One region of the Idiomarina sp. X4 genome, then DNA from elsewhere that is predicted to be linked to it. Evidence: predicted binding sites of a transcription regulator. Region 1 holds the regulator's gene; the other holds the start of a gene.
What was found. Region 1 encodes MetJ, which represses methionine synthesis genes. Its sites were predicted from a motif close to TAGACGTCTAGACGTCTA; they were not measured.
Positions count from the first base shown of each region.

Region 2: metK (methionine adenosyltransferase) is a predicted target of MetJ. The motif match lies at 1,665-1,682, and genes of this name have one in related genera.

Region 1 covers NZ_CP025000.1:1,326,007-1,331,097, forward strand. Annotated here, with positions in the region: gene CWC33_RS06350 (bifunctional aspartate kinase/homoserine dehydrogenase II) at 1-2,066, opposite strand, end outside; gene metJ (met regulon transcriptional regulator MetJ) at 2,253-2,576, shown strand; gene CWC33_RS06360 (malic enzyme-like NAD(P)-binding protein) at 2,573-3,817, opposite strand; gene rpmE (50S ribosomal protein L31) at 4,060-4,272, opposite strand; gene priA (primosomal protein N') at 4,440-5,091, shown strand, end outside.
Region 2 covers NZ_CP025000.1:1,599,354-1,604,444, forward strand. Annotated here, with positions in the region: gene gshB (glutathione synthase) at 1-907, opposite strand, end outside; gene CWC33_RS07650 (16S rRNA (uracil(1498)-N(3))-methyltransferase) at 918-1,649, opposite strand; gene metK (methionine adenosyltransferase) at 1,765-2,910, shown strand; gene tkt (transketolase) at 3,001-5,001, shown strand; gene epd (erythrose-4-phosphate dehydrogenase) at 5,002-5,091, shown strand, end outside.

The sequences.
Region 1 (5,091 bases):
TGTATGTCTTGCCAGTCCAGTTTTAAGCCAATTTCACGCGCCAGAATCAGCAGCTTTCGCACGAGATCCTGACAGGAGAGATCTTCGCGTGGGTCTGGCTCTGTATAACCACGAGTTTTCGCCTCTTTGACTAAGTCACTGAAGTTGACGCCTTTGGTGAAATTCTCGAACAGCCATGACATGGTGCCGGAAAATATCCCGGAAATACTGCGAATTTCGTCGCCTGAGTTGCGTAGATCATTTATGGCGTAGTTAAGTGGCAGCCCCGCGCCAACCGTGGTGTTGTAAAGCCACTCGCGTTTGTATTCGTGCTGAATGGTGCGTATTTCACGGTACAGAGTCTCGTCGGCAGAGCCGGCGCGTTTATTCGCACTAATGATGTGCATGCCGTTGGCAAACAAGCTTGGGTAGAGTTGTGCTACCTGTTTGGCGTCGGTCAAATCAATAACGACGAGTTCGTCATACGGCGCATTGGGTAACTCCCGGAGTAACTCGGTTAAGACGTAAGGGCGAGCGAGGCGATCAAAATCGCTCGCCCACTCGCCTAAATCGACGCCGTTGTAGTCCAGCCAAAGCTGACGTGAGTTAGCGATACCAATGACTCGCACATCCATGACTTGGTTAATCCGGTCGCGCTGCTGTCTGAAAAGTTCCAACCAAGCACTGCCTATATTGCCGCGGCCAATGACCAAGACGCCCAAACTGCGGCGATAGTTAAAGAGTTGGCTGTGTAAGCGGTTCAGTAAGCGGCTGTCGAGTGACTGCTCTAAAATAGCCACCGCAGAATCGCCTTTTTCGCTTAATACAAAGCGACGTACTTTCTGCTCCGATAATTGCAGTTTAAAAGTCGAAAACTGATCGGTTTCCTGAATGCGATTACCCACAATGGCCAGCATCGAGTAGCCGCGAATTTGTGTGATAGCGTCGTTGGCATCAGCGTCGTCCAGCCATTCGCTCAGGTAATCGGCATGGTTTTGGTGAAAGACCAAATACTGAGTGTGGTTTTCCGGCTCGACCCAGCTGACCAGCGGCGTTAAATCCAGCTGGTCGAGTTTCTCGACCAGTGCTTTATCCTGCAGTTCAACTTTAAACAGCAACACCTCAGAAAGTGAGGTAAATACTTTGCCGCGAGGCTCGGTATCGTGAAATTGTCCAATGCGGGTCTTTTGGTTTTCTACTTTTAAGCTGGAGCGAACAGAAATAACCATGCGGTCACGGTCGACCGGCTGAAAAGTTCGGGGGTGCAGCACCGGGCTGCCCAGACGAGCCAATTCTTCGGCTTCGGTCCAATCGAGCGTTGGTAGACTGACAACTCGTTCGACTTTGCGCGGATCGGCTGAGTAAACGCCGGCAACGTCTTTCCAAATCGTGACTTGTTTTACGTCGAGCAAACTGCCGACCAAGGTAGCGGAGTAGTCACTGCCGTTACGACCTAAGGTCAGGCTTTCGCCGTCTAATCCGCGCGCAATAAAGCCCGTAACAATAAAGCGAGTGCCTGAATGCGGCGCAACACGTTTGAGCAAATTCTCTCGCGATGTTTCCACCTGGATTACTGGCTCTGGAGCATCGGCAGCCAGTAAAAAGTCGCGCGCATCAATGTAGTCGGCGCGAGTTCCCTGCTTCTGTAGCAGAGCGGCTAATAAACGAGCAGACCAAAGTTCACCGTATGACAGAAGCTCTGCGTTGTGCGTTATCGTCTCTTCGCCGGCCAGCCATTGACGCCAGCGTCTAAAGTCGGTTTGCGACTGTTTCATCAGTCGCTCAGAGAGGTCGCCACTTAACAGCTCTTTAATAAGCCCCTGCTGAAACTGTTCGAGTTGGTCCAGTAAAATAGAGGCGGTATCACCCGGACTGTCTTTAGCATTAATAATGGCGAGTATGCGGTTGGTGGTATCGCCTGCTGCAGAGACAACGACGAGATCACTGGCGCCGGCGTATTCTGTTACAATACGCGCAACACGACGGTAGCAGAATGCATCGGCTAAACTACTGCCGCCAAATTTATGCACCTGCACGCTGTCAGCCACGTTTTGTTTTTCTGCGTCAGTGATTGGTACGTCTGTCATCCTTTTTCCTTAATAACTCTGCATTTGCGGTGGCTTTAGAAAGCGTTATTTCCCTAAGGCTAAAATATTGTGAGGCAAATGTCAGCAATTTTTAGCCATCTAGACGGATAAAAATTGACGGGGCCGCTCAGTTGGGTACAATTCAATATAACTTATGTGGTTTTGTTATAACGCAGGGCAAAAATAATGAAGTGGAACGGTGAATACATCTACCCATACGCTGAGCATGGTCTTAAGAGCCAACAGGTAAAAAAAGTGACGGTGTCTATTCCGACCCGTGTACTGAAAGTTCTTACGGATGAGCGAACTCGCCGTCAGGTCAACAATTTGCGCCATGCTACCAACAGTGAGTTGCTCTGTGAGGCATTTTTACACGCTTTTACGGGCCAACCGTTACCCACCGATGACGACTTGAAAAAGACGAACTCGGAGAAAATTCCAAAAGCCGTGCGGGATGAGCTGGAAAAGCGTGGTTTGCCCATCCCCACCGACGACGAATTAGACGATTAATCCATCATGTAATTGTCCGGCATATCGATTTTTGCCACGCCGGACTTCACTGCGGCTTCTGCCACCGCGCGGGCAACACGTTGGCACAAGCGCGGATCAATAGGCTTAGGAATAATGTAGTCTCTGCCAAAGCTGAGTGACTTCTCACCGGCACCTTTTAATACGGATTCTGGCACTTCTTCTTTGGCCAGTTGGCGAATGGCTTCCACCGCCGCCACTTTCATTTCGTCATTAATAGCCGTCGCGCGAACATCCAACGCGCCACGGAACATGAACGGGAAGCAAAGCACGTTATTCACCTGGTTTGGATAGTCCGAGCGACCTGTCCCCATGATGAGATCATCCCGCGCCTCTTTCGCCACTTCAGGTTTAATTTCAGGGTCGGGGTTAGAGCAGGCAAATATGACCGGGTTTGGCGCCATGAGCTTTAGTTCTTCCGGGCTTAACAAGTCAGGGCCTGACACGCCAACAAAAATATCGGCACCGTCAATAACGTCTTTTAACGTGCGCTTGTCGGTGTTGTTTGCAAACAGTTGCTTGTACTCGTTCAAGTCGTCGCGGCGGGTGTGTATCACGCCTTTTGAGTCCAGCATATAAATGTGTTCGCGCTGCGCACCGCATTTAATCAACAACTCCATACAAGCGATAGCGGCAGCCCCGGCACCTAAGCAAACAATGCGTGAGTCAGCCAGTTTTTTACCCTGAATTTCCAATGCGTTGAGCATACCAGCAGCAGTCACAATAGCGGTACCGTGTTGGTCGTCATGAAAAACCGGGACGTTGCAGCGTTCAATCAGCGCCTGTTCAATCTCAAAGCACTCTGGTGCTTTAATGTCTTCTAAATTAATACCACCGAAGGTATCGGCAATATTGGCCACGGTATTGATAAAGTCCTGTGTGGTGCGGTGACTAACTTCGATATCAATGGAGTCCAAACCTGCAAAACGTTTGAACAACAGTGCCTTCCCTTCCATAACCGGCTTCGAGGCGAGCGGACCTAAGTTACCTAAACCAAGAATGGCGGTGCCGTTAGATATAACGGCAACCATATTGCCCTTTGCGGTATAGCGATAAGCGTTGTCAGGGTCTTGAGCTATCTCGCGAACGGGCTCTGCGACGCCAGGGCTATAGGCTAATGCTAAGTCTTTACTGGTTTCAGCAGGGGTTGTTAGTTCGACGGAAATTTTTCCGGGGGTTGGGTATTCGTGGTAGTCCAGTGCCTGTTGGCGAAAGTCAGTCATGAGGTACGTTGCCCAATTTATTTTGCTGAGAATAATGACAGTCTATCGCTTCTCAGTGAAGAAACAAATCATACCTCCCGTTTGTGAGTGGACAGTAAACTTTTCGGGTGGTTAAAAGTACACCGGTTAACTTTTCTTTAACAATAGGCTGTTCAGCGGAGCCGGTAATAAAAAAGGCGCTGTTTAGCGCCTTTTCTAATGAATCTACTATAAAGTAGCGTTTTTTACAGGTTTTCTTAGGCTTATTTCTTGCCCAGGGTACCGAAACGCTTCTTAAATTTGTCAACGCGACCGCCAGTGTCCATTACACGTTGCTTACCAGTGTAGAACGGGTGGCACTCTGAACATACGTCAACCAGCAAGTCTTCAGTGCGAGTTGAACGCGTTTCAAATTTATTGCCGCAAGAGCAAGTTACGTTAATTGCTTCGTACTTAGGATGAATACCTTGTTTCATGGGATTACCTCAGTTATGGGCCGCATCGCTATTCGATCCAAAGCCGAACACCATGCGCAAAAAAACATCAATGATTTAAGAGCCGCGCATTTTATGCGATCCGGAGCTTGTGATCAAGCACAATCTATTGCCTTGTATTATCCGTTCGGGCGTTTCAAAATAGGCGTATGACGCAAGCCAGTACCAGCGGTGAACGGCGCTATAAAATCGCGCTGCCGCTACCTCTTCGACAAACTTACGATTATCTGTGCAAAAGCCCCGACCCTTTGCCGCAGGGCGTGCGCGTACGTGTGCCCTTCGGTCAACGACAACTCGTTGGTTATGTTGTGAATGAAGCCAATGACCCCGCGCCTGAGTTTGAGCTGAAGTACGTAAAAGAAGTGCTTGATAAACAGCGTATTTTGCCTGATGACGTATGGCAGCTAGTGAATTGGGCGGCAGACTACTATCACCATTCTCTCGGTGACGCGGCGGCAAACAGCCTACCGGTGCTGTTACGTAAAGGCGATGCGCCGGAATATCTGACAGAAACCTTCTATGCGCTGACTGATTTAGGGCTGGTGCAGTCCATTAATGAATTAAAAGGCGCGACACGTCAGCAGCAGGTGTTGGCGGCTTTAAAACATCAAGCCTTAAGACGCAGCGATTTAACTGATATTGGCGTAAGCTCAGCGGTGCTTAGAACGTTGCAGGACAAAGGCTGGATAACGGTTCAGGAGCGAGCACCTAAAAAACCAAAAGACTGGCGCAGTCAAGAAACGGTATTGCGAGAAGACGGTCATGCGTTAAATACGGAGCAGGCGGTAGCGGTTTCAACCA
Region 2 (5,091 bases), 270 kb from region 1:
CGGCAATATTAATGTCGTAAGCGTTTTCAATTTCCCGCATGCAGGTTGGGCTAGTCACGTTTATTTCTGTTATACGGTCGCCGATGACATCCAGACCAACCAGAATCAGGCCTTTTTTCTTAAGTTCCGGGCCGACTTTGCGTGCTAGTGCCCAGTCGCTATCAGACAAGGGTTGGGCACGGCCAGTGCCGCCAGCCGCTAGATTACCGCGCGTTTCGCCGGCACTGGGAATGCGGGCTAATGAGTACGGAACCGGTTCACCATCAATAATGAGAATGCGTTTATCGCCATCTTTTATCTCCGGTAAATACTTCTGCGCCATCGCATAACGCCGACCTTTTTCTGTCAGTGTTTCTATAATAACGCCGAGGTTGTTACCGTCAGCCGTCACCTTAAATATCGATGCGCCGCCCATACCGTCGAGTGGCTTTAAAATGACATCGCCGTGCTCTTTGTGAAACGCCTTTATGACGTCAGCGCGAGCACTCACCACCGTGTCAGCAATGGCGTCAGCAAACCACGACGTAAATAGCTTTTCGTTGCAGTCACGGAGGCTTTGTGGTTTGTTCACGACCAAACTGCCGCGATGTTCGGCCAGCTCTAATATGTGCGTGGCATAAAGAAACTCACTGTCAAACGGCGGGTCTTTGCGCATCATAATGACGTCGAAGCTATCCAGTGGCAGATACTCACTGTCTTTCAGGCTGTAAAAGTCGGTTTTCTGGTCGCGTACCGTGACTTCCTGGACAAACGCCATCGGGTTACCGTTGTCGATGACTAAGTCGCCCAGTTCCAGATAAAAGCACTGATAACCGCGTGCCTGTGCTTCCAGCAATAAGCGGAAGCTCGTATCTTTTTCGGTTTTCACATCGGCGATAGGATCCATCACCATGGCTAACTTCTTCATATAAACTCCTTTAGCGTAAATCGCCAAACTGATACTGCACCGCGGTTAAAGCAGACAGTGCTGCGGTTTCGGTTCTTAGTATTCTTGGGCCTAACTTCATGGGTTTAAAGCCCTGCTGTTCGGCCTCAAGGACTTCCTCGTCGGTGAAGCCACCCTCGGGGCCAATCAATAGCTGAATGCCTTTATCGGCTTGCGTGTAAGAAGACAGTGGCTGCTCGGCGGTTGGGTCTAGTGTCAGTCGTAGCCCGTCAAAGCTGTTATTGATAAAGTCTTCCAGAGTCTGTGCCGGTTTAACGTTCGGTACGATACTGCGGCCGCACTGTTCACAAGCCGAGCGCACTATTTTCTGCCATTGCTGCTGCTTTTTTTCGAGCCGGTCACCGCTGAGCTTGACGCCGCAGCGCTCGCTAAAGAGCGGCGTAATCTCGCTCACCCCAAGCTCTACCGATTTTTGCAATACGAAGTCCATACGATCGCCCCGTGAGATGACTTGTCCTAAATGCACTGGAACCGGGGATTCGGTGTCATTATCTTCCACGGCTGCTACCTTAAAAGACGCAGACTTTTTAGTCACCTGGGTAATGGTTGCTGAGTAATTCTTACCGTCCCCATTGAATAAGACAATGGGGTCATTTACGTTTAAACGCAGCACTTTTATCAGGTGTTGGAAACCGTCCGCACTCAGTTCGGTTTCAACGTTTATATCGATGGGATCAGGGTGAAAGATCCGCGGTACTCGCATGCTATTCGCCTTATTCGGACTTTTAGACGTCCAGAAGTAGAAAAAAAAAGAGTGATCGGTTACATTATGCAACCAGTATTGAGTGATTTCATCAAAATAAAGGAATAGTGGGCATATGTCACGTCACCTGTTTACCTCAGAGTCAGTGTCCGAAGGGCATCCGGACAAAATTGCCGATCAGATATCTGATGCAGTTTTAGACGCTATTTTAGCGAAAGATCCTAAGGCCCGTGTTGCTTGTGAAACGTATGTAAAAACCGGGATGGTATTGGTTGGCGGAGAAATTTCAACCAAGGCCTGGGTTGACGTTGAAGACCTTGCACGTCAAACCGTCAAAGACATTGGTTATCGACATTCCGATATGGGTTTTGACGGCGCGTCTTGTGCAGTATTAAACGCCATTGGTAAGCAAAGCGGTGACATCAATCAGGGCGTTGACCGCGACAAACCTGAAGAGCAGGGGGCAGGTGACCAGGGCTTAATGTTTGGTTATGCCTCGAATGAAACGTCGGTACTTATGCCGGCTCCAATTACTTATGCACACCGCGTTATGCAGCGCCAATCGGAAGTGCGTACTAACGGTACGTTAGATTGGTTACGCCCGGACGCCAAAAGTCAGCTAACGTTTGTTTATGAGAACGGCAAACCTGTCGCTATTGATACCGTGGTTCTGTCAACTCAGCACAGAGAAGATATTACCCAGGAAACGCTGCGCGAAGCGGTGATGGAAGAGATCATTAAACCGGTATTGCCGGAGCAGTGGGTTTCCAAAGACACGCAATTCCATATTAATCCTACCGGTCGTTTTGTGGTGGGTGGCCCGATGGGCGACTGCGGCTTGACGGGTCGTAAGATCATTGTAGATACCTATGGCGGCATGGCACGTCACGGTGGCGGAGCTTTCTCGGGTAAAGACCCGTCAAAAGTTGACCGCAGTGCGGCTTATGCGGCGCGTTATGTTGCTAAGAACTTGGTCGCCGCCGGTTTGGCAGAGCGTTGTGAACTGCAAATCTCTTACGCCATTGGTGTTGCGGAGCCAACCTCCATCAGCATTGATACCTTCGGTACATCTAAGTACTCAGAAGAGCAACTCATTGCATTAGTGCGTCGTCACTTCGACTTACGCCCTTATGGTTTAATTAAGATGCTCGACCTGGAACGTCCTATTTATAAGCAAACCGCCGCATACGGGCACTTTGGTCGTGATGGCTTACCGTGGGAGCAAACGGATAAAGCGGCTGATTTACAGGCTGATATTTAGTCAGAAATTAACCAATAAATTTGCTTGTACCCCCTGAAATGTGGAGAATACGCGCATCGCAAGTTGCTCTTCATCCTCAGGGGGTTTTTAATGTCAGAACGTCAATATCTCGCCAATGCCATCCGTGCGCTTAGCATGGACGCTGTTCAAAAAGCCAAGTCGGGACACCCCGGTGCGCCAATGGGCATGGCAGATATCGCAGAAGTGTTATGGCGTGACTACCTAAAACATAACCCTGATAACCCTGACTGGGCCGACCGTGACCGCTTTGTGTTGTCCAATGGTCACGGCTCTATGTTGATTTACTCTCTGCTACACCTTACTGGTTATGACCTCAGCATTGACGACTTAAAGCAGTTTCGCCAATTAGATTCAAAAACCCCTGGTCACCCGGAATACGGATACACTCCGGGGGTTGAAACGACAACGGGTCCTTTAGGTCAGGGCGTTGCGAACGCTGTCGGAATGGCTTTAGCAGAAAAAGTGCTGGCGGCACAGTTTAATCGTGATAATCACAACATTATTGATCACCACACTTATGCTTTTTTAGGTGACGGTTGCTTAATGGAAGGCATTTCTCACGAGGTTTGCTCCTTGGCAGGTACGTTGGGTCTTGGCAAGCTGATTGCGTTTTATGACGATAACGGTATTTCGATTGACGGTGAAGTAGAAGGTTGGTTTACCGACAACACGGCCAAGCGTTTTGAGTCTTATGGTTGGCAAGTGATTGAAGCGGTCGATGGTCATGACTCAGAAGCAATTACGCAGGCGATAGAAGCCGCGCGCTCAGAAACTAATAAGCCGACATTGATTATCTGTAAAACCGTTATCGGCTTTGGCTCGCCGAATAAACAAGGCTCTGAAAGCTGTCACGGCGCTCCGCTGGGCGATGATGAAATAGCCGCTACGCGCAAGCAGTTGAACTGGTCGCACGATGCATTTGAAATCCCTGCCGACGTTTACCAGCAATGGTCAGCAAAAGACAAAGGCGCTGCGGTGGAGTCATCGTGGAATAAGCGTTGGGTAGCCTATGAACAAGAGCACCCGGAACTTGCGCAAGAGCTGAAACGCCGACTGAATGGCGAACTTCCGGAAGACTTCTCGACAACAGTCTTCAATTACGCACAGAAACTACAGAATGCGCCGGAAGCAATCGCAACCCGTAAAGCATCACTGAATGTATTAAACGAACTAGGACCGAAACTGCCAGAACTGTTAGGTGGCTCTGCTGACTTAGCGGGTTCTAACTTAACGTTGTGGGACGGGGCCAAGGGCGTCACCGCAGACGACGCTAGCGGTAATTACGTTTACTACGGTGTCCGCGAATTTGGTATGTCGGCTATTATGAATGGTGTGACACTGCATGGTGGCTTCAAAGCTTATGGTGCTACCTTCCTGATGTTTATGGAATATGCCCGTAACGCCGTGCGTATGGCGGCACTAATGAAACAGCCAAGCATTTTTGTCTACACCCATGACTCTATTGGCCTGGGAGAAGACGGTCCAACACACCAACCAGTTGAGCAGTTAGCCAACTTGCGTCAAACACCAAACCTGCAATGCTGGCGCCCATGTGACCCTGTGGAAACGGCGGTAGCCTGGGGCGCGGCAATACAGAGCAGCAAAACGCCGTCGGCACTGGTGTTTAGCCGTCAGGGAATGCAACAACAAGAGCGAGACGAAGAGCAGTTAGCGAGTATTGCCCGCGGTGGTTATATTCTGAAAGATTGCGACGGCGAACCTGAGGTTATTTTCATTGCGACAGGCTCTGAAGTTGACTTGGCCGTTGAAGCCTATCAGCAACTGTCGGAAGAAGGCCACAAGGTGCGCGTTGTCTCTATGCCATCGACCAATGTGTTTGATATTCAAAGTGCTGAATACAAAGAGTCGGTGTTGCCGGCGAATGTGACGCGCCGTGTGGCTATTGAAGCCGGTATTACTGATTTTTGGTTGAAATACGTTGGCCTTAATGGCGAGGTAGTTGGTATGACAACCTTTGGTGAGTCAGCCCCTGCTGGTGATTTATACAAGCACTTTGGCATTACCGCTGAAAATGCTGTGTCCGCTGCCAAACGTTTATTGGAAGCGTAAATGAGCAAAGCCGTTCGTATAGCAATTAATGGTTTCGGTCGCATCGGCCGAAGCTTTTTGCGTGCGCTTTATGAGAATAAGTACCGGGAC